DNA from 3 places in the Kitasatospora sp. NPDC088160 genome. Region 2 is predicted to be linked to each of the others. Evidence: riboswitches for the same ligand, from Rfam matches in the RefSeq annotation. Region 2 holds a riboswitch; each other region holds the start of a gene.
What was found. Region 2 has a riboswitch for cyclic di-AMP ahead of ACIOGZ_RS32615 (transglycosylase family protein). Riboswitches for the same ligand answer to the same signal wherever they lie in the genome.
Positions count from the first base shown of each region.

Region 1: linked by a shared signal. The riboswitch ahead of ACIOGZ_RS12435 (LysM peptidoglycan-binding domain-containing M23 family metallopeptidase) and the one ahead of ACIOGZ_RS32615 (transglycosylase family protein) in region 2 are both predicted to bind cyclic di-AMP.
Region 3: linked by a shared signal. The riboswitch ahead of ACIOGZ_RS02350 (transglycosylase family protein) and the one ahead of ACIOGZ_RS32615 (transglycosylase family protein) in region 2 are both predicted to bind cyclic di-AMP.

Region 1 is NZ_JBIUSS010000007.1:33,292-40,542, forward strand. It holds gene ACIOGZ_RS12415 (DUF3037 domain-containing protein) at 1-370, shown strand, start outside; gene ACIOGZ_RS12420 (MarR family transcriptional regulator) at 490-945, shown strand; gene purB (adenylosuccinate lyase) at 1,083-2,513, shown strand; gene ACIOGZ_RS12430 (MFS transporter) at 2,521-4,053, opposite strand; cyclic di-AMP (ydaO/yuaA leader) riboswitch at 4,366-4,548, shown strand; gene ACIOGZ_RS12435 (LysM peptidoglycan-binding domain-containing M23 family metallopeptidase) at 4,551-5,507, shown strand; gene ACIOGZ_RS12440 (DUF2470 domain-containing protein) at 5,769-6,488, opposite strand; gene ACIOGZ_RS12445 (MFS transporter) at 6,668-7,251, shown strand, end outside.
Region 2 is NZ_JBIUSS010000025.1:7,073-14,323, reverse strand. It holds gene mfd (transcription-repair coupling factor) at 1-1,322, shown strand, start outside; gene ACIOGZ_RS32630 (MazG family protein) at 1,394-2,422, shown strand; gene ACIOGZ_RS32625 (SDR family NAD(P)-dependent oxidoreductase) at 2,440-2,865, opposite strand; gene ACIOGZ_RS32620 (cytochrome P450) at 3,141-4,436, shown strand; cyclic di-AMP (ydaO/yuaA leader) riboswitch at 4,647-4,814, shown strand; gene ACIOGZ_RS32615 (transglycosylase family protein) at 4,820-5,737, shown strand; gene eno (phosphopyruvate hydratase) at 6,005-7,251, shown strand, end outside.
Region 3 is NZ_JBIUSS010000001.1:557,747-564,997, reverse strand. It holds gene ACIOGZ_RS02370 (helix-turn-helix transcriptional regulator) at 1-415, opposite strand, end outside; gene ACIOGZ_RS02365 (ATP-binding protein) at 834-1,355, shown strand; gene ACIOGZ_RS02360 (DUF397 domain-containing protein) at 1,750-2,013, opposite strand; gene ACIOGZ_RS02355 (hypothetical protein) at 2,573-3,550, shown strand; cyclic di-AMP (ydaO/yuaA leader) riboswitch at 3,985-4,145, shown strand; gene ACIOGZ_RS02350 (transglycosylase family protein) at 4,132-5,538, shown strand; gene ACIOGZ_RS02345 (LacI family DNA-binding transcriptional regulator) at 5,648-6,667, opposite strand; gene ACIOGZ_RS02340 (glycoside hydrolase family 13 protein) at 6,693-7,251, opposite strand, start outside.

The sequences.
Region 1 (7,251 bases), on a different contig from region 2:
CGACTACGAGTACGCCGTGATCCGCGCGGTGCCGCGGGTGGAACGCGGCGAGTGCGTCAACGTCGGGGTGCTGCTGTACTGCCGCCAGAACGGGTACCTGGCCGCGCGCACGCACCTGGACCAGGCCCGGCTGCTGGCGCTCGACCCGGTGGCGGACGTGAACGGGGTGCGGCGGGCGCTGCACGGGATCGAGGCGGTCTGCGCCGGGGGGCCGGAGGCCGGCCCGGCGGCGGGGGACAGTCCGGGGCAGCGGTTCCGCTGGCTGACCGCTCCGCGCAGCGCGATCGTCCAGCCGGGGCCGGTGCACACCGGGCTGACCGCGGACCCGGACCCGGAGCTGCGGCACCTGTTCGATCAGCTGGTGCTCTAAGCTCTGTCGACCGGCCGGAGGCTTCGTCGACCGGCCGATGCTGCAGTTCCGGTCAAGCCGTCGACGGTTGCCGTGGTCAAAGCTTGAGTTGCTGAAGCACTTGGCCGTACGCTGACCCCATGGGTTCGACAGCGACGACGACCGTACCGACCAACGCCGAGTTGATGGAAGCGTTGGCCGCCGTCGGCGCCGCGTATTTCCAGGACTTCGCGGCGGCCGCGGCCCGGCACGGGCTCTCCTCCTCGCAGGCCAAGGCGCTCGGCGCGGTGCAGGAGCCGGTGCCGATGCGGGCGCTGGCCGGACGGCTGGGCTGCGACGCGTCCAACGTCACCGGGATCGTGGACCGGCTGGAGTCGCTGCGCCTGGCCCACCGGGAGGCCGCCGCCGGCGACCGCCGGGTGAAGATCGTCGTGATCACGGACGAGGGCCGGGAGATCCTGAACCGCATCCGCGGCGAGATGGCCCGCACCCACCAGGCGTTCGAGGCGATGACCGACGAGCAGCGGATCGCGCTGCACTCGATCTGCGCGCAGGTCCTGCCGGTGCTGGCCGGCCGGTCCGGCGCCGCCCAGTAGGCCGCCCGGCAGCGGGCCGCCCCGCGCCCGGCGGGAATCGTCGGGCGGGCCCGGTCGGAGCCGTCCGCTCCGGCCCGGGCCGGAGCCGCCCGATGCGCCGACGTTCCGGCTGACCTCGGCTGTTAGGCTTGCGAAGCGTGAGCGCGAAGCCCCAGATCCCCAATGTCCTGGCCTCCCGGTACGCCTCGGCGACCCTGGCCCAGCTGTGGTCCCCCGAGCACAAGGTGGTCCTTGAGCGCCACCTGTGGCTCGCCGTCCTGAAGGCCCAGCAGGACCTCGGTGTCGAGGTACCGGCGAACGCCGTCGCCGACTACGAGCGGGTGATCGACCAGGTCGACCTCGGCTCGATCGCCGCCCGTGAGCGGGTCACCCGCCACGACGTGAAGGCCCGGATCGAGGAGTTCAGCGAGCTCGCCGGCCACGAGCAGATCCACAAGGGCATGACCTCCCGGGATCTGACCGAGAACGTCGAGCAGCTGCAGATCCGCCAGTCGCTGGAGCACGTGCGCGACCGCACGGTGGCCGTGCTGGTCCGGCTGGCCCGCCTGGCCGCCCAGCACTCCGAGCTGGTCATGGCCGGCCGCTCGCACAACGTGGCCGCGCAGGCCACCACCCTGGGCAAGCGCTTCGCGTCGATCACCGACGAGCTGCTGGTCGCCTTCCGTCGCCTGGAGGAGCTGATCGCCCGCTACCCGCTGCGCGGGATCAAGGGCCCGGTCGGCACCGCCCAGGACATGCTGGACCTGCTCGGTGGCGACACCGACAAGCTCGCCGAGCTGGAGCGCCGGGTCGCCGGGCACCTCGGCTTCGAGAACGTGCTGATCAGCGTCGGCCAGGTTTACCCGCGCTCGCTGGACTTCGAGGTGCTCACCGCCCTCGTCCAGCTGGCCGCCGCGCCGTCCAGTCTGGCCAAGACCATCCGTCTGATGGCCGGCCACGAGCTGGTCACGGAGGGCTTCAAGGAGGGCCAGGTCGGCTCCTCGGCGATGCCGCACAAGATGAACACCCGCTCCTGCGAGCGCGTCAACGGCCTGGCCGTCATCCTGCGCGGCTACGCCTCGATGACCGGCGAGCTGGCCGGCGACCAGTGGAACGAGGGTGACGTCTCCTGCTCGGTGGTGCGCCGGGTCGCGCTGCCGGACGCCTTCTTCGCCTTCGACGGCCTGCTGGAGACCTTCCTGACCGTCCTCGACGAGTTCGGCGCCTTCCCCGCCGTGATCGAGGCCGAGCTGGACCGCTACCTGCCGTTCCTCGCCACCACCAAGGTGCTGATGGGCGCGGTGCGCGCGGGCGTCGGCCGGGAGGCCGGGCACGAGGTCATCAAGGAGCACGCCGTCGCCTCCGCGCTGGCGATGCGTGCGGGCGCCCGCGAGAACGAGCTGCTGGACCGGCTGGCCGCCGACGAGCGGATCCCGCTGGACCGGGCCGGGCTGGACGCGCTGCTGGCCGACCGGCTCTCCTTCACCGGTGCGGCCGGTGCCCAGGTCGCCGAGGTGGTCCGCCAGGTGGAGGCCGTCGCCGCCGCCTACCCGGAGGCCGCCAAGTACGCGCCCGGTGACATCCTCTGACGATTCGTCAGCTGGCTGAGGGCCCTGCTGCCGATCCGGTGGCGGGGCCCTCGTCCGTGTGGACGTGGCCCGGGTCGAGCGGCGGGGTGGTGCCGCAGGCCCACTCGCAGTCCGGCTCGGCCACCGGGCGGTCCACCGGCGCGAGCACGTTGCCGCGGACGGTGGCGAAGGCCGTCAGACCGCCGGTGACCAGCAGCCCGGCGCAGATCAGCATCGCGGTGCGGAAGGCCGAGTCCACCGCGGACGGCACCCGGTAGGCGTCGCCGCTCAGCCCGGCGAGCGAGGGCAGCGCGGCGACCGCGAGCAGCCCGGCCGCGCGGGCGGCGGCGTTGTTGACGCCGCTGGCGATGCCCGCGTGCCGGACCTCGACGGCGGCCAGCACCGTCGCCGTCAGCGGCGCGACCAACAGGGTCATCCCGCAGCCCAGCACCGTGACGGCGGGCAGCACGTCCGCCCAGTAGGAGGAGCCGGGGCCGGTGCGCAGCATCAGCAGCACCCCGGCGGCGCACAGCAGCGGACCGACGGTGAGCGGGATCCGGGGGCCGATCCGCTTGCCCAGCCGCCCGGCGCGCGCCGACAGGGTCAGCATCAGCACGGTGATCGGGACCAGGGCGAGGCCGGAGACCAGCGGGGAGAAGCCGGAGACGATCTGCAACTGCACCACCAGCAGGAAGAACACCCCGCTGAACGCCGCGTAGACGCAGAGGGTGACCAGGTTGACGGCGGTGAACAGCCGGGAGGAGAAGAGGCCGAGCGGCAGCATCGGCTCGGCGGCGCGGCGCTCGACCGCGATGAAGGCAGCGCCGAGCAGCAGGCCGATCGCGCCGGTGAGCCAGACCGCGGGGGACAGGCCCTCCCCGGCGGCGGTCAGCGCGTAGGTGATCGCGCCGAGGGCGAGCGCGGCGAGCAGCGCGCCGGGGACGTCGAAGCGGCCGACGGCGCTCTCGTTCCGGCTCTCGGGGACGAACCGGGAGGTGACCGCGACCACGGCGGCCGCGAGCGGAAGGTTCAGCAGGAAGATCCACCGCCAGCCGGGGCCGTCCACCAGCCAGCCGCCGAGGAAGGGGCCGACCGCGGCCGACACCCCGCCGAGGCCCGACCACAGGCCGACCGCCGCCGAGCGGTCGTCCGGGTGGAAGACGGCTTGCAGCATGGCGAGCGAACCGGGGGTGAGCAGCGCCCCGCCGATGCCCTGGACGGCGCGGGCGGCGATCAGCACGTGGATGGTGGGGGCGGCGGCGCAGGCCGCGGAGGCGGCGGCGAACCAGAGCACGCCGATCAGGAAGACCCGGCGCCGGCCGTACCGGTCGCCGAGCGCGCCGCCGAGCAGGATCAGTCCGGCCAGGGTGAGCAGGTAGGCGTTGAGCGTCCACTGCAGGGACGCGAGGGAGGCGCCGAGATCGGTGCCGATGCGGGGCAGCGCGACGTTCACCACGGTGCCGTCGAGCATCGCCATGCTGGAGCCGAGCACCGTCGCGAGGAGGACCCAGCGTCCCCGCGAGGTGCCCAGGCGCAGTGTTCCTGCTTCGGAGGTGGCCACGGGCCGATCCTGCGCCCGTGGGGCGTACGTGACAAGGGTCACCGGGGGGTGTGTCGGTGGGTGCGCGGTGCGTGAGCGGGCGGGTGCGCAGCGGTGGCGGAATCGGCGCAGCGTCGTGGATCAGTGGCGCCGGGTGAATGGATTGTGCACGTACGGTGCAGCCGATCATTCGGAGGGTCACCGCAGCTCGGGGGGTTGTTGCCGGTTCAAGTGATCGACATTGCTTCACCCGAACGGATGGGTTTTAGTTCAGCGACCGCCCGGCCAGTCCGGACGGATCCACCGGGTGGAACGCCGAATCCTGCCGCTGCCCGGTGGCTCGCACCGAACTCTGTACGGCAGGAGCGGGGGACCCACAGGTAAGTCGCCGGACCGGAAACGGCACGCTTTCGCGTACCCGGATCCAGGGCCGGCTAGGGGTGAAGCCGCATGTGCGGCCGGGCAACTCCAGCCCGAACCCGACAGCTCACCTCGCAGGCGTCGGAGAGGAAAATTCCATGCCTGCACAGGCTCGTCGTATCGCCCTGCCCCGCGCCGCCCGCATCGGGATCGCCACCGCCGTCACCGGTGTCTCCTTCGCCCTGCCGCTCGTCACCGCGATGAGCGCCCAGGCCCACCCCGCGCCGGCCGCCGCGGTCACCGCCGCCCCGGCCGCCGCTCCCGCCGACCAGGCCCAGGCCTCGTCGCAGGAGAGCTACCGCGTCGTCAGCGGCGACACCCTGTCCCGGATCGCCGACGCCCAGCACGTCGACGGCGGCTGGCAGGCGCTGTACGACCACAACCGTGAGGTCGTCGGCGGCAACCCGGACCTGATCTTCCCCGGTCAGCGGCTCGTGATCGCCGGCCAGGCCGCCCCGGCCAAGCCCGCTGCCCCGGCGAAGCCCGCCCAGCCGTCCGCCCAGGACGCCGCGCCGGCCACCACCGCCAAGCCGCAGGCCCAGCCGGAGGTCCGGACCGAGGCGGCCAAGCCGTCCGCCCAGCTCCAGGCCCAGCTGCAGACCGCCGCGCCGTCCGCCGTGGTCACCGCCGTGCCGGTCGCCGCCGCTTCGGCCTTCGTCGCCCCGCTGGCCGGCCCGAAGCTGGGCACCGCGTACGGCGTGGCAGGCTCGATGTGGGCCTCCGGCCACCACACCGGCCAGGACTTTGTCGCCTCCACCGGCACCCCGCTGCGCGCCGTCGGCAACGGTGTCGTGGTGAAGGCCGGCAACGGCGGCGCCTACGGCAACGAGGTCGAGATCAAGCTCGCCGACGGCCACTACGCCGAGTACGCGCACCTCTCCTCGATCGGTGTGAAGATCGGTCAGGCCGTCAAGGCCGGACAGCAGATCGGCCTCTCCGGCGCGACCGGCAACGTGACCGGCCCGCACCTGCACTTCGAGATCCGCAACGGCTCGGAGTACGGCTCGGACATCAACCCGGTCGCCTACCTGCGGGCCCACGGCGTCGCGCTCTGACCCGTACCGGATGTGCCGGATCTGCCGGATGAGGAACCACCGCTGCTACGGGGCGAATCGACCGCCCGGGATGGTCATGTCGGGTGACCGCTCGACCGGGTGATCGCCGCAGCAGTGGACATGGGCGCGGGACACGCCCAGGCCGGCCCGGCTCGCGAGACTTCTCTCGCGAGCCGGGCCGGCCGCTGTCGTTTCCGGGCCTTGCCGGCTGCCCCCGAGGCGAAGTGGCGACGAGTCAGGCCGACGGTCTGGCGGGCCGGTTCAGAGCCGGTGGGCGGGCAGCCCGTGCTGGGCGGCGGTCAGCAGCTCGTGCATCCGCTGCCCGAAGTCCTCGGTGTCGGCGGCCGGTTCGGGGAAGACCAGGCGGACGTCGCGGTGGCCGTGCGGGTGGTCCAGGCGCAGGACCAGGCCGTGGCGGTCCAGGGCGAGCGGGCGGACCTCCGGGTGCTGGGCGAGCAGGTCCGGGTCGAGCAGCCGGGTGAGGACGGCGAGGGCGTCGGCGTGGTCGTCGGCGAGGTGGGTGAGCATGGCGGCCTCGTAGCGGGCCAGCGGGTCGGGCGTGGCGAGGGCGAGGTCGCCGGCGGTGAGCGCGCCGGTGCCGTACGGGGTGGCGAGGACGGCGTGGGCGACGTCCACGCGCAGGTGGACGCTGAGGCCGTCGTCGGCGAGGTGGGCCAGGTGCAGTCGGCCGGCCAGGGTGAGGCGGGCGCGGATCCGGTCGCGGACGGCGACGGGGGAGATGTCGGTGACGTCCAGGACGACGGCGAGTCCGTCGGTGGCGCGGGCGGCGGCGGTGGCGAGCGGGTCGCCCAGTCGGGCGCGCAGGCGCAGCCGGGAGCCGTGGACGGAGACCGGGGAGTCGAGGTCGTGGTGTTCGCCGAAGGCGCGGACGGTGAGCGAGGAGGTCGCGCTGAGCAGGCTCTGGACGCGCTCGGCGGTGGTGGGTTCGGGCACCTCGGCGTCGCCGGCGGGCAGGCTCATGACGGACCTCCAGTTAGTTAGGTGAGCCTAACCTAATCTCCGCTCGAGGGTGTGGCAAGTGGCGTGGCCGGGATTGCTGTCGTCGGGGATAGGTGGCGCTTGCAAGTACCCGCGGGTGTCTCGTATTGTCGACGCTGGTAGTTGCATGCGCAACGGTTCTCTCTGGAAAGCGGTCCCTCATGCCCCTCGCGCTCCTGGCGCTGGCGATCAGCGCCTTCGGTATCGGCACCACCGAGTTCGTGATCATGGGCCTGCTGCCCGAGGTCGCCGGCGACTTCTCGGTCTCCATCCCCACCGCCGGTCTGCTGATCTCCGGCTACGCGCTCGGCGTCGTGGTCGGCGGCCCGCTGCTCACCATCCTCGGCACCCGGGCCCCCCGCAAGGGCATGCTGCTGACGCTGATGGGCCTGTTCGTGGTGGGCAACCTGATCGCGGCCGTCGCCCCCGCCTTCGGGCTGCTGATGATCGGGCGGATCGTCAGCGCCTTCGCGCACGGCGCGTTCTTCGGCATCGGCTCGGTCGTCGCCGCCGACCTGGTCGCCCCGCACAAGCGGGCCGGCGCCATCGCCCTGATGTTCACCGGCCTCACCGCCGCCAACGTGCTGGGCGTCCCGATGGGCACCCTGCTCGGCCAGCACTTCGGCTGGCGCTCCACGTTCTACGTCGTCGCCGGGCTCGGCCTGCTCGGCCTCGCCGGGATCGCGGCGCTGGTGCCCGTCCAGCCGCGGGCGGGCGCCGCCCGGCTCGGCCCCGAACTGGCCGT
Region 2 (7,251 bases):
CCAGGTTCAAGGACCTCGGCCTGGTCATCGTCGACGAGGAGCAGCGCTTCGGCGTCGAGCACAAGGAGCAGCTGAAGAAGCTGCGCGCCAACGTCGACGTGCTCACCATGTCCGCGACGCCGATCCCGCGCACCCTGGAGATGGCCGTCACCGGCATCCGCGAGATGTCCACCATCACCACCCCGCCGGAGGAGCGGCACCCGGTGCTGACCTTCGTCGGCCCCTACGACGAGAAGCAGATCTCGGCCGCGATCCGGCGTGAACTCCTGCGCGAGGGCCAGGTGTTCTACATCCACAACCGGGTGGAGTCGATCGACAAGGCGGCCGCCCGGCTCAAGGACCTCGTCCCCGAGGCGCGGATCGCCACCGCGCACGGGCAGATGGGGGAGAACCAGCTGGAGAAGGTCGTCGTCGACTTCTGGGAGAAGGAGTTCGACGTCCTGGTGTCGACCACGATCGTGGAGTCCGGCATCGACATCTCCAACGCCAACACCCTGATCGTCGAGCGCGGGGACACCTTCGGCCTCTCCCAGCTGCACCAGCTGCGCGGGCGGGTCGGCCGGGGCCGCGAGCGCGGCTACGCGTACATGCTGTACCCGCCGGAGAAGCCGCTCACCGAGACCGCGCACGAGCGCTTGGCGACCATCGCCCAGCACACCGAGATGGGCGCCGGCATGTACGTGGCGATGAAGGACCTGGAGATCCGCGGCGCCGGCAACCTGCTCGGCGGCGAGCAGTCCGGGCACATCGCGGGCGTCGGCTTCGACCTCTACATGCGGATGGTCGGCGAGGCGGTGGCCGAGTTCCGCGAGTCGCTGGCGAACGGCGGCGAGCCGGAGGAGGAGCCGCTGGAGGTGAAGATCGAGCTGCCGGTCGACGCGCACGTGCCGCACGACTACGCGCCCGGCGAGCGGCTGCGGCTGCAGGCGTACCGCTCGATCGCGGCGGTCAACTCGGAGGCGGACATCCAGCAGGTCCGGGACGAGCTCGTCGACCGCTACGGCAAGCTGCCCGAGCCGGTGGAGAACCTGCTGCTGGTCGCGGCGCTGCGGCTGTACGCCCGGCGGTGCGGCATCGCGGACATCACCCTCCAGGGGGCCAACGTCCGGTTCGGGCCGGTGGAGCTGCGGGAGTCCCAGCAGCTGCGGCTGAACCGGCTCTACCCGCGCAGCCAGGTCAAGGCGGCCGCCCAGCAGCTGCTGGTGCCGCGGCCGAGCACCGGGCGGATCGGCGGCAAGCCGCTGGTCGGGCGGGAGCTGCTGGGCTGGTGCAGCGAGTTCCTGTCGGCGATGTTCGACGACCTGGCGGGGTCGAAGAAGTAGGACCCCGGCGGGAGGGGCGGGTCCCGTCGGGCCCGTCCCCGCCCCGGGCGGGCGGCGGGTAGGTTCGGGGTGTGACGACGAATGTTCCGGACGCGAAGCTGATCCTGCTGACGACCACCCACCGGGTGGCCCCCGGGTTGCTGGCGTGGCCGGCGTGGGAGGCGCTGCGGTCGGCGGGGCGGGTGCTGGCGGGGGACGCGGGGCATCCGCAGGTGGCGGCGGTGCGGCAGGCCGGGGTGGAGGTCGAGGTCGTGGCGGCGGGGTCGGCACCGGCGCTGGCGCGGCTGCTGACCGGGCAGCCGGGCGGGGCTGGGCCGACGGTGTGGCTGGGCAGCCCGGACGGGGATCCGGGGCTGACGGACGCGCTGGCGCGGCTGGCGGTGGAGCACGCCGGTGAGGTGCCGGAGATCGAGGTGCTGCCGGGGTCGTACGACCTGCCGGGGGCGCGGCTGCTGGACCTGGTGTCGGTGATGGACCGGCTGCGCTCGCCGGGCGGTTGCCCGTGGGACGCCGAGCAGACGCACGAGAGCCTGGTGAAGTACCTGGTCGAGGAGGCGTACGAGCTGGTCGAGGCGATCGAGGAGGGGGACCGGGAGACGCTGCGCGAGGAGTTGGGCGACGTGCTGCTCCAGGTGTTCTTCCACTCCCGGATCGCCGAGGAGCACCCGGCGGAGGCGTTCTCGATCGACGACGTGGCCGGTGACATCGTCGAGAAGCTGATGTACCGGCACCCGCACGTGTTCGGGGACGTCGAGGCGGAGGGCGCCGCCGAGGTGGAGGCGAACTGGGAGCAGCTGAAGGCGGCCGAGAAGGCGGACCGGGAGTCGGTGCTGGACGGCGTGCCGGCCGGGCTGCCGTCGCTGGCGTACGCGGCGAAGCTGGTGTCGCGGGTGCGCCGGGCGGGCTTCGCGGGCGTGCCGGACGAGCCGTACGCGCTGCCGGCGGAGCTGACGGCGCAGTCGGCGGGCCGGCTGCTGCTGGCGGTGGCGCAGCGGGCGCACGACGCCGGGGTGGACGTGGACGCGGCGCTGCGCTCGGCCGCGCGCGGTTACCGGGACGCGGTGCGCGCGGCCGAGGGCCTCGGGCCGGTCGGCGAGTAGCGGGCCCGGGCAGGGCCTCAGGCGGCCGTGGCGGTGTTCTCGATCGGCCGCCGCTGCCGGGGGACGACTTCGCCGATGGCCTCGCCGACGAGGGCGAGGAGTTCGGCGAGGCGTTCGAGGTCGAGGCGGGCGGGCAGTTCGGCGAGCGAGACGATCCGCTCGCCGTCGGGGCCGGCGACGCAGAACAGGTCGATGGGGCCGAGGTGCTTCTCGGCGGTGTCGACGAGGGCGGCGACGTCGCTGGGGCGGCGGATGTCGCCGCCGACGCCGACGACGGGGCAGCCCGGCCGGTCGAGTTCGGTGGCGAGGTCCTCGGCGACGCCCGCACGCTGGTCGGCGATCAGCACTCCGGCGGCGCCGGCGGCGGCGAACCGGCGGGCGAGCTCGGCTCCCGATCCGCCGTCGAGTACCGCGATGACGACGACTGCCCCGCTGACCCGCATGGTCTGCTCCTCCCTGTGGGCGACACCGCACCGGCGCCCACGATTTCTGCGGAGGATCGTAGGCAGGTCCTGACCCTCCGCAACAGGGATTACCCCTCAGGTGACCAGGGTCACGCCCGCCACCCGGCCAAGAGCTGTCCAAGAGCTGTCCACGGACCGTCCACGGGGCGTCCACGGAGCGTTGGCGGGCCGTCCGCCGGGTGTTGACGATCCGGCCCCGCCGGTCGCGTCCGCCGGAGGCGGTGCGGCCCCGACCCACCGGATACGGTCGACGCATGCCAGTGCAGCCCGATCCCGCCGCCCCGCAGCTCTTCACCTGGGAGTTCGCCACCGATCCGTACCCCGCCTACGCCTGGTTGCGCGAGCACGCCCCGGTGCACCGCACGACGCTGCCGAGCGGGGTGGAGGCCTGGCTGGTGACCCGCTACGCGGACGCTCGGCAGGCGCTGGCGGACGGCCGGCTGTCGAAGAACCCGGCGCACCACAGCGAGCAGGCGCACCGCACCGGGCGGGTGGGAATTCCGGGGGAACGCCAGGCGGACTTGATGACGCATCTGCTGAACATCGACCCGCCGGACCACACCCGGCTGCGCCGGCTGGTGTCGAAGGCGTTCACGCCGCGCCGGGTGGCGGAGTTCGAGCCGCGGGTGCAGCAGCTCACGGACCGGCTGATCGACGGCTTCGCGCAGCGCGGTTCGGCGGACCTGATCCACGAGTTCGCGTTCCCGCTCCCCATCTACGCGATCTGCGACCTGCTGGGCGTGCCGGCCGAGGACCAGGACGACTTCCGGGACTGGGCCGGGATGATGATCCGGCACGGCGGCGGCCAACGCGGCGGCGTGGGGCGGGCGGTGAAGCGGATGCGGGCGTACCTGCTGGAGCTGATCCACCGCAAGCGGGCGGATCCGGGTGATGACTTGATCTCGGGCCTGATCCGGGCGAGCGACCACGGCGAGCACCTGAACGAGAACGAGGCCGCCGCGATGGCGTTCATCCTCCTGTTCGCGGGGTTCGAGACGACCGTCAACCTGATCGGCAACGGCACGTACGCGCTGCTGCGCAACCCGGAGCAGCGCAGGCTGCTGCAGGAGTCGGTGGTGCGCGGCGAGACGGCGCTGCTGGAGACCGGGATCGAGGAACTCCTGCGCTACGACGGGCCGGTGGAGATGGCGACGTGGCGTTTCGCGACGCGGCCGCTGTCGATCGGCGGGGTGGACATCCCGGTGGGCGATCCGGTGCTGGTGGTGCTGGCCGCGGCGGATCGCGATCCGGCCAGGTTCGCGGACGAGAACACCCTGGACCTGGCCCGCACGGACAATCCGCACCTGGGTTTCGGCCACGGGATCCACTACTGCATCGGCGCCCCGCTGGCCCGCCTGGAGGGGCGGAGCGCACTGGCCACGCTGCTTTCCCGGCTGCCGGACCTGCGGCTCGCGGAAAACCCGGAGAACCTGCGCTGGAGGGGCGGCCTGATCATGCGTGGCCTGCGGGAACTCCCGGTCGAATTCACTCCGGAGACCTGCTCTCCGCACGCGCCGCCGGGCACGCCGACCGACGCCCCGACACGCTGACGGCATGTCTCCGGCGGCCCGTGGAGCCAGGCCTGAACCCGCATTAATCCGGACATACCGCCGCCGTTGGTAGGCGATTGACCACGCGCCGTAATTTGTGTGTGATATCGGTGATATGAGCTTGTTATTGGTCTGATGATCTGTCTACTCTCCCTGGAGTTCGCAGCTGCGGACCTCGTGCGCGGAACGCCGAATCCTGCCCGCCGCGTCACGGGAAACCGACCAGACCCTGGGCAGGGGCGGGGGAACCAGGTTTGTTGCCGTTCCCCGACGGCTTGGGGTGAAGCCGCCCGAGCGGAATCGTTTCCGCTTTCGGCGGCCGGGCCACCTCCCGGTCCGAACCCGACAGCTCACCTCGCAGGCGTGCGGAGAGGGACCTCTTCATGCTGTTCGTTGGAACCGGCCGCCACCGCCGTCGCACCCAGACCGAGAAGGCCATCGCCGTCGCCGGTGTGGCCGGCGTCGGACTCGCGATGCCGCTCCTCACCGCCACCGGCGCCTCCGCCGCCCCGGCCTCCACCTGGGACGCCGTCGCCCAGTGCGAGAGCGGCGGCAACTGGAGCATCAACACCGGCAACGGCTTCTCCGGCGGCCTGCAGTTCACGCCCAGCACCTGGAAGGCGTACGGCGGCACCTCCTACGCCCCGCAGGCCAACCAGGCCAGCAAGGCGCAGCAGATCTCGGTCGCCGAGAAGGTGCTGGCCTCGCAGGGCCCGGGCGCCTGGCCGGTCTGCTCCCAGAAGGCCGGCCTGAGCAAGGGCGGCGCCCCGGCCTCCGTGGACACCTCCACGGACGCCAAGCCCGCCAAGCAGTCCGCCGCCAAGCCGACCCAGCAGGCGCAGGCCCCGAAGCCCGCCCAGCAGCCGGTCAAGCAGGCCGCCCCGAAGCCGGCCGCCCAGCAGCCCGTCCAGCAGGCCCCGCAGCAGACGCAGCCGCAGACCCAGGGCTTCTCCGGCAAGGCCGGCTGGGACGCCGACGCGAAGGTGTACTGGTACCAGAACAACGGCGCCTGGTACTGGACCAGCCACCAGAGCGTCTACCAGCAGTACGCGGGCCAGCCCGCCGCCCAGCCGCAGTACGCGCCCCGCGCCGCGCAGCCCGCGCAGTCCGCCCCGGCCGCGCAGCCCGCCGCCGCGCAGGGCGGTCACGACTACACCGTCCGGGCCGGCGACACGCTGTCGACGATCGCCGCCGCCCAGGGCGTGTCCGGCGGCTGGCAGTCGGTGTACGACGGCAACCGCGGCACCGTCGGCGGCAACCCCAACCTGATCATGCCCGGCCAGGTGCTGCACCTCGGCTGAGCGGCCCGGGCCCTGAACGGCCCGCGCCCTGCGGGCGAAGGGGGACGGGACCTGTCCCCCTTCGCCCGCATTCCCCCGTATTCGCCCGCTTCGATCGGGCAAGCAGGTGAACTACCGGTGGGTAGCCGGGCCACACGCTGAGACGGGACCGAGGCCAGCGCGGCCCCGGGGGCCGGGGCGGTTAGGCTCTGGTCGTAACGACTCCGCAATCGTCCCGCCGGCAGCACCCAACGTCAGCCGGACCCTGCTTCCGCAAGGAGATGCCTCGTGCCGTCCATCGATGTCGTCGTAGCCCGTGAGATCCTCGACTCGCGTGGCAACCCCACGGTCGAGGTCGAGGTCGGCCTCGACGACGGCAGCACCGGCCGTGCCGCTGTCCCGTCGGGTGCCTCCACCGGCGCCTTCGAGGCGCTCGAGCTGCGCGACGGTGACAAGAACCGCTACTTCGGCAAGGGCGTGGAGAAGGCCGTCCTGGCCGTCATCGAGCAGATCGGCCCGGAGCTGGTCGGCTACGACGCCACCGAGCAGCGCCTGATCGACCAGGCCATGCTCGACCTGGACGCCACCCCGGACAAGTCCTCGCTCGGCGCCAACGCGATCCTGGGCGTCTCGCTGGCCGTGGCGCACGCCGCCTCCGAGGCCAGCGACCTGCCGCTGTTCCGCTACCTGGGCGGCCCGAACGCGCACGTGCTGCCCGTTCCGATGATGAACATCCTCAACGGCGGTTCGCACGCGGACTCCAACGTCGACATCCAGGAGTTCATGATCGCCCCGATCGGCGCGGAGTCCTTCTCCGAGGCCGTCCGCTGGGGCGTCGAGGTCTACCACACCCTCAAGGGCGTGCTGAAGGAGCGCGGCCTGTCCACCGGCCTCGGCGACGAGGGCGGCTTCGCGCCGAACCTGGACAGCAACCGCGAGGCCCTGGACCTCATCACCGAGGCCATCCAGAAGGCCGGCTACGTGCCCGGCCGTGACATCGCGCTCGCCCTGGACGTCGCCGCGTCCGAGTTCTACGAGGACGGCGCCTACCAGTTCGAGGGCAAGGCCATCTCCGCCGCCGAGCTCATCGAGTACTACGCCGAGCTGGTCGACGCCTACCCGCTGGTCTCCATCGAGGACCCGCTGGACGAGTCGGACTGGGACGGCTGGAAGGCCATGACCGTCAAGCTGGGCGACAAGGTCCAGCTGGTCGGCGACGACCTGTTCGTCACCAACCCGGCCCGCCTGGCCAGGGGCATCGAGACCGGCACCGCCAACGCGCTGCTGGTGAAGGTGAACCAGATCGGCTCGCTGACCGAGACCCTGGACGCCGTCGAGCTGGCCCAGCGCAACGGCTACCGCTGCATGATGTCGCACCGCTCCGGCGAGACCGAGGACGTCACCATCGCCGACCTGGCCGTCGCCACCAACTGCGGCCAGATCAAGACCGGTGCCCCGGCCCGCTCCGAGCGCGTCGCCAAGTACAACCAGCTGCTGCGCATCGAGGAGATCCTCGACGACGCCGCCGAGTACGC
Region 3 (7,251 bases), on a different contig from region 2:
CGAAAACCGCCCGTGCGTACTCCTCGGACTGCAGCAGTCCGGGGATGAACTGCACCTCGTAGGTGCGGATCAGCTGGGCGGCCTCCTCCAGGCCGACGTAGGTCTGGAACCAGCCCGGCAGCACGTCGTTGAAGCTGTGCCACCAGCCGGACTTGTTGGCCTCGCGGACCAGCCCGAGCAGTGCCTCCCGCTCCAGGCCGTCGTCCACGCCGTAGAGGCTGAGCAGGTCGGCGACGTCGCGCTCCTTGAAGCTGACGCGGCCGAGTTCCATGCGGCTGATCTTGGACTCCGAGGCCCTGATCGCGTAGCCGGCGTCCTCGCGCGTGATGCCGCGCGTCTCACGCAGGCGACGCAGCTGAGAACCGAGGAGGATCCGGCGGACCATCGAGCCGCCGCCCGGCTGAACTGTGGTCATGCGGTCGAAACCTCCACCTAGGGCAAACAGCGCACAGTCTGCCATCAGTTGAGCGCTCACGGTGCCGATACTGACGGATGTTCCTATCAGTTCCACACTCCACACACCAGGATGCACGTGCATCCGGCGCTTGCATATGCCAATAGTGCGACTGCACGTGAATCGACTCTTGCATCTGCAGTGAGCGCACACCACCATGGTGCACGTGCACCTGCACATCCCTGGCATTCCCGCGGGCTCCGCGTCGACCCCACGCGCGACTCCGTGCACCGACCCGGCAGCGTTCCCCCGCGCCACCGGGGGTTCGTGTGCGCGCGCGCTGGTCGAGGGGGCGGCCGAGCGGCCGAGCGAGTCGGAGGTGACCGGCATGACCCCGGCGGGTCCAGCCGTGTCCGCCCCCTTATGGGAGGAGCTCTTCATGAGCACCGGTACGGCTTTGGCGGTTGACCCCCATGTGGTCACCTGTACGCTCGCTCCTCGCTTCGAAGCCGTCAGAACCGCGCGCGACTTCGCCAGAACCTCTCTTCAGCGCTGGGGCCTGATGGAGCTGTTCGACGACGTCGCGCTGGTGGCCTCGGAGCTGGTGACCAACGCACTGCGGCATGCGATCGGCGCACGGCCCGACCCTGCGGGTGGCGTCCAGGGCGAGTACGACTTTCCCATACAGCCGACCCCTGAGGGCCGGCTGCCGATCCGAATAAGCCTGGTCCACCGCTCCCCCCAGGTGGTCTGCGCGGTGAGCGACCCGAGCTGCATCGGCCCGGTCGCCCGGGAGGCGGACTTCGTCGCCGAGTCCGGCCGCGGACTGCACCTGGTGGAGTCCTTCAGCCGCTCCTGGGGTTGGCACCCGCTGGGCAGCGGCAAGGTGGTCTGGGCCCTGTTCGAGGCGGAGCCGGCCACCGGTTCCGAACTCGGTGGACGGCACCGGCGCTCGGCCTAGCGCCAGGCGGCGCGCGGCCGGCCGAGGGAGGCCCCGGGAGGACCGCACCCCGGGCTCCGCGGAGCGGATCGACGGGCCTGGCACAGGTGCGCCACGGGCTCCGGCCCAGCCCTCAGGGCGATTCCCGCGACGATTCCCGGGCCTGTCTCCCGGACGAGCCGGCCGGACCGACGGCCGGGCACCCCGGCGGCCCGACTCCCGTCCACGTCCGGGCCCCCAGCCGTGCGCGGGACCACCCGCCACACCTGCGCGCGGTCGGCCGCGAGAACGGCCGCCACGAGAGCGCCCGCCACGAGAGCGCCCGTCATGTGGCCCCGGACCGGCCCCGGACAAGACAAAGGCCGTCGCGGTGTCAGCACCCACGACGGCCCCCCGATGGCAGGACGGCGGCCGGTCAGACCGCCAGGTGGTCGAACTCCCCGTCCTTGGCCCCCAGCAGCAGGGCGGCGATCTCGGCCCGGGTGTAGATGAGCGCCGGACCTTCCGGGAAGCGCGAGTTGCGCATCGCCACATCGCCCCCCGGCAGGGCCGCGAACTCGACGCAGTTCCCCTGGGAGTTGCTGTGCAGGCTCTTCTGCCAGACAACCCCCTTGAGGTCGGCGGCCGCCATCCCGTTGTAGGTGTCGTACGAGCCGTACGTGTCCTGCGAGTCGTGCATAGAAATCTCCCGAAGAGCTCCGGAGTGGTCGTCCAGCGCGGCGCTCCCGGCACCCGCCGAACGAACGGACCGGCCCCGTACCGGCCCGGCACAACGCCTCACTTGACGCGATGATAGCTGCTGTGCACGTGCATCAGCACGGGACATTGCAGGTGCACGAGGCCTTTCACCGGCAGTTCTGAACTCTTCACGGACCCTTCTCCTGACGGTACGTAAACGGACATAGCCGAGTGAATCGCCAGATTCTCGATAACCGGCCGTGAGCGATTCCCCGCTGAATGTTGATCTTCAGACGCCCGGAGTCGCGCCTTCGTGACCCTCCGTCAGGCGACCTCCCGGCTGTGAGACATCTCACGCGCCACAGAAGCAACTCGACGCCCCGTCGGACACGTCAGGGCAACCAGCGGTGATCGCTCGAAGGCTGGGTGAGATATGTCCGGATTGCGGGCAAACCGCCCGGACGGACACGACGGGAGCGCGGCGCACCCGCCATGACCACGTGAAACTCGAACGGCAGCCGAATGCAGGCCTGACGGGCCGATGTCCTACGATCTCCGGCATGAGCACCGCAGCCATCCCGGGCGCGCCACTGCCCGTCCGCACTCCAGGCTCCCGTGCGCGGGGGCGCCACCGCCGCCCCGAGCGCCCCGAGATCCCGGCCGGATCCCCGGCCCTGGTGCTCGCCGTGCCCGCGACCGCCGGGCCCGAGTCCCGCTCGGTCGTCGAGGAGCTGCTGTCGATCGTCCGCAGCGAGCAGGGCGACATCCAGACCGCCGTCGGCTACCTCCCGGGCGAAGCCGCCCAGGGCGCCGACAGCGACGACCGCACCGTCGCCGAACTGCTGGCCATGGCCGCCGAGGCCGGCCTGCCCGCGCCGGTCCTGGTGCCGCTGGTACCCGGCCCGCACGGATTCCTGACCGAACTCCACGCCCTCGCCGCCGAGTACGGAGCCCCCGTCACCGACGTGCTCGGCCCGCACCCGCTGCTCGCCGAGGCCGTGCACGTGCGCCTGTCCGAGGCCGGCCTGGCGCGTGCCGACCGGGCCCGGCTGTTCGCCATCGCGACCGCCGCGGACGGCGTCGTGCTGACCACCGTCGGCGGCGAGGAGGCCGCTGCCGCTGCCGGCATCACCGGTGTCCTGCTGGCGGCCCGGCTGGCCGTCCCGGTCGTGCCCGCCGCGCTCGACGTGCCGGGCTCGGTCGCCGCGGCCGTCAACCACCTCAAGGAGACCGGCTCCCAGCGCCCGGCGCTGGCCCCGCTGGTGATCGGGCCGGAGGCCGACTCCGAGCTGCTCGCCACGGCCGCCGAGGAGACCGGCTGCCCGTCCGCGGCGCCGCTGGGCGCCTACCCGACGGTCGGCCAGCTGATCGCCTCCACCTACCTGGCCGCGCTGCCGGCGCCCTCCCCCGAGGCCCTGGCGCAGGCCGAGGCCGAGGCGGCGGAGGCCGCCGAGGGCACCCACGCCGACCACTCCGGCCGGGGTGGTCGCGCCGCTCACGCCGCTCACGCCGCCGCCGAGGAGTCGGCCGGCCAGTAGTAGCGGTCACCGCACGTGTGAAGGGCCCGGAACGTAGCCGTTCCGGGCCCTTCCCGCTTGTCCCGTAAGGGAGTTAAAGGACGAATAGGTGTGATGTCCGTTCTATCCGCATTTGTTCACCATCGCTCGACGCACCCCCCGACGGCCACAGTGCGGACACGCCGCTCTCCCGGCGGGCAGGCCCCCGGGCGACCCGACCCACCGTCACCCGCCTCCTGAAACGCAGACAGTTGCGCGCACCCTTCGCAGCGTTGCCGGAAATCGGTCATTTCCGATCATGACAAGTGAGGGGAACGACCGTTCTCGCCAAACCGTGATGCGCGTCACAGGTGTTTGCAGTTTGAACTTAAGTCTGCTTAACGTGCTCCCCGTTCGTGGCCACACGAACCCAGTTCATCCGCGACGCCGAGTCCTGCCGTCGGATGTCCTGGCAGCGCGAAAACGCACCACGGCAGGAGCGGGGGACCCACAGGTAAGTCGCCCCGGACCGTTCCCCGGAACGATCCAGGGCTAGGGGTGAAGCCGCGCCCACAGCGCGGCCGGGCAACTCCAGCCCGAATCCGACAGCTCACCTCGCAGGCGTGGGAGAGGACTGCGTCTTCATGCTGCCCACCAACGGCACCCGTCTGTCCAGTCGTACCCGACGCGTGATCGCCGCCGTCGGCGTCGCGGGCGTCGGCCTCACCATCCCCTGCCTCACCTCCGGCACCGCCTCCGCCGCCTCCGTCGCCACCTGGGACAAGGTCGCCCAGTGCGAGAGCACCGGCAACTGGAGCATCAACACCGGCAACGGCTTCTACGGCGGCCTGCAGTTCACCTCCAGCACCTGGGCCGCCTTCGGCGGCACCGCCTACGCCCCCCAGGCCAACCAGGCCACCAAGGACCAGCAGATCGCCGTCGCCGAGAAGGTCCTCGCCTCGCAGGGCCCCGGCGCCTGGCCGGTGTGCTCGGTCCAGGCCGGCCTGACCAAGGGCGGCACCCCGGCCGCCGTCGACACCTCGGCCGGCTCGACCACCGGCTCGGCTGCCGGTTCGACCGCCACCAAGCCCGCCGCGAAGCCGGCCGCCCCGGCCGCCAAGCCCGCGCAGACCCAGACCCCGGCCCCGGCCGCGAAGCCCGCCAAGCCGGCCGCACCGGCCCAGGACCAGGCGCAGGCCCCCGCCGACTCCACCAACGGCACCTCGGCCCAGAAGGGCCAGAGCCAGGCCCGGAACAGCGCCCAGCCCCAGGCCGACGACTACACCGTCGCCTCCGGCGACTGGCTGTCCTCGATCGCCGACAAGCACAACCTCCAGGGCGGCTGGCAGCGGCTGTACGAACTCAACCGCGGCACCCTGACCGAGGGCCCGGACTCCATCTACCCGGGCCAGCGCCTCTCGTTCAAGGACGGCGGCCAGGCCCAGCAGTCGGCTCAGGCCGACCGGTCCGGCTCCGGCTCGTCGGCCACGTCCGGCTCGGACTTCACCTGGTTCGACCGCTCGCAGAAGTCCGGCCAGACCTCCAACGGCGCTGTCGCGAGCGCCAAGCCGGCCGCCCAGCCCCAGGCCCCGGCCACCAAGCCGGCCTCCAAGCCGGCCTCCAAGCCGGCCGCCCAGGCTCAGACCCCGGCTCAGACCCCGGCCGCCACCGGCAGCATGGCCGCCGCGGTCTCCTTCGCCCAGTCGAAGGTCGGCCAGGCGTACGTCTACGGCGGTACCGGCAACGGCGGCTGGGACTGCTCCGGCCTGACCCAGGCCGCGCTGCGCGCCGCGGGCGTCTCCGTCCCGCGCGTCGCCGCCGACCAGGCCGCCGCCAGCACCCGCGTCTCGCTGGACAGCCTGCAGGCGGGCGACCTGCTGTTCTGGTCCAACAACGGCCAGAACTCCGGCGTCTACCACGTCGCGATCTACATCGGCGGCGGCCAGTACGTCGAGGCCGCCAACCCGAGCTCGGGCGTGCGCCTGCAGACCGTCGCCAACTGGGCGCCGGACTTCGCCGGCCGGGTCTGAGCACGACCGACGGGTGACAGCCGACAACTGACGGCTGACCCGGCACCCGGGCGGCACACAACGGACCCCGGAGAGCAACTGCTCTCCGGGGCCCGTCCGTTGACCGTCCTCAGCGCGCGCAGGCCCCCGTGGACCCACGCATGACCAGCTCCGGCTGGAACATGAACTCCCCGCGCTGGACGGCGTTTCCGCCGACCTCCTCCAGCAGCGCGTCCACCGCCGCGGTCGCCATCGCCTCGACCGGCTGGCGGATCGTGGTCAGCGGCGGCTCGGTGAAGGCGATCAGCGGCGAGTCGTCGAAGCCGACCACCGAGACGTCGTGCGGCACCGACAGCCCACGCTGCCGCACCGCCCGGATCGCCCCGAGCGCCATCATGTCGCTGCCGCAGACGATCGCCGTGCAGCCCTTGTCCAGCAGCGCGCCGGCCGCCGCGTGCCCGCCCTCCACGCTGAACAGCGTGTGGTGGACGAGTTCCTCGGCCTCCTCCTGGCTCCGTCCCAGCACCTCGCGCATCGCCGCCGTGAAGCCCTCGATCTTGCGCAGCACCGGCACGTACCGCCGCTGCCCGACCGCCAGCCCGATCCGCTCGTGCCCGAGTTCGGCCAGGTGCTGGACGGCCATCCACATCGCGGCCCGGTCGTCCGGCGAGATGAACGGCGCGTCGATCCGCTCGCTGTAGCCGTTGATCAGCACGAACGGCACCCCTCGCCCGGTCAGCCGGGCGTAGCGGTCGAGGTCGGCGGTGGAGTCGGCGTGCAGCCCGGAGACGAAGACGATGCCCGCCACGCCCCGGTCGACCAGCATCTCGACCAGTTCGTCCTCGGTGGACCCGCCCGGTGTCTGGGTGCACAGCACCGGGGTGTACCCGTGCCGGCTGAGCACCTGCTCGATCACCTGGGCCAGTGCGGGGAAGATCGGGTTGCTCAGCTCCGGCGTGATCAGCCCGATCAGGCCGGCGCTGCGCTGGCGCAGTCGGGTCGGCCGCTCGTAGCCGAGCACGTCGAGCGCCGCCAGCACGGTCTGCCGGGTGGCGGCGGAGACGTTCGCCTTGCCGTTGAGTACGCGGGAGACGGTGGCTTCGCTGACCCCCGCCTGCGCCGCGATGTCTGAGAGTCGCGCCGTAGTCACGGTCCCAGAGCCTATTGCAACCACGTCAGACCGCCCACCAGCCGGTGCTGTCCGGCGCGAGCACCGTCTCGCTGCCGTCGACCACCAGCTCCACCGAGGAGAGCAGCAGCTTTCCGGGCGCCGCTATCCGGACCGGCTCGTCCGTGGCGTTGACGGTGCAGACGAAGGAGCCGCGGCGGAACGTCAGGGTCCCCTCGGGGCCCTCCAGCCACTCCACGGCCGTCCCGGCGCCGAGGTCGTCCTGGGAGCGGCGGACGGCGAGCGCGCTGCGGTACAGCTCCAGGGTGGACGCCGGGTCGCCGGTCTGCGCCTCGACGCTCAGCTCGGCCCACTCGGCCGGCTGCGGCAGCCAGGACGGCCCGCCGGCGACCGGGCCGAAGCCGTACGGGGCCTCGGTGCCGGACCACGGGATCGGGACGCGGCAGCCGTCGCGGTAGCCGTCCTGCCCGGCCTTGCGGAAGAACGACGGGTCCTGGCGGACCTCGTCCGGCAGGTCGGTGACGTCCGGCAGACCGAGTTCCTCGCCCTGGTAGATGTACGCGGAGCCGGGCAGCGCGAGCATCAGCAGGGTGGCGGCGCGGGCG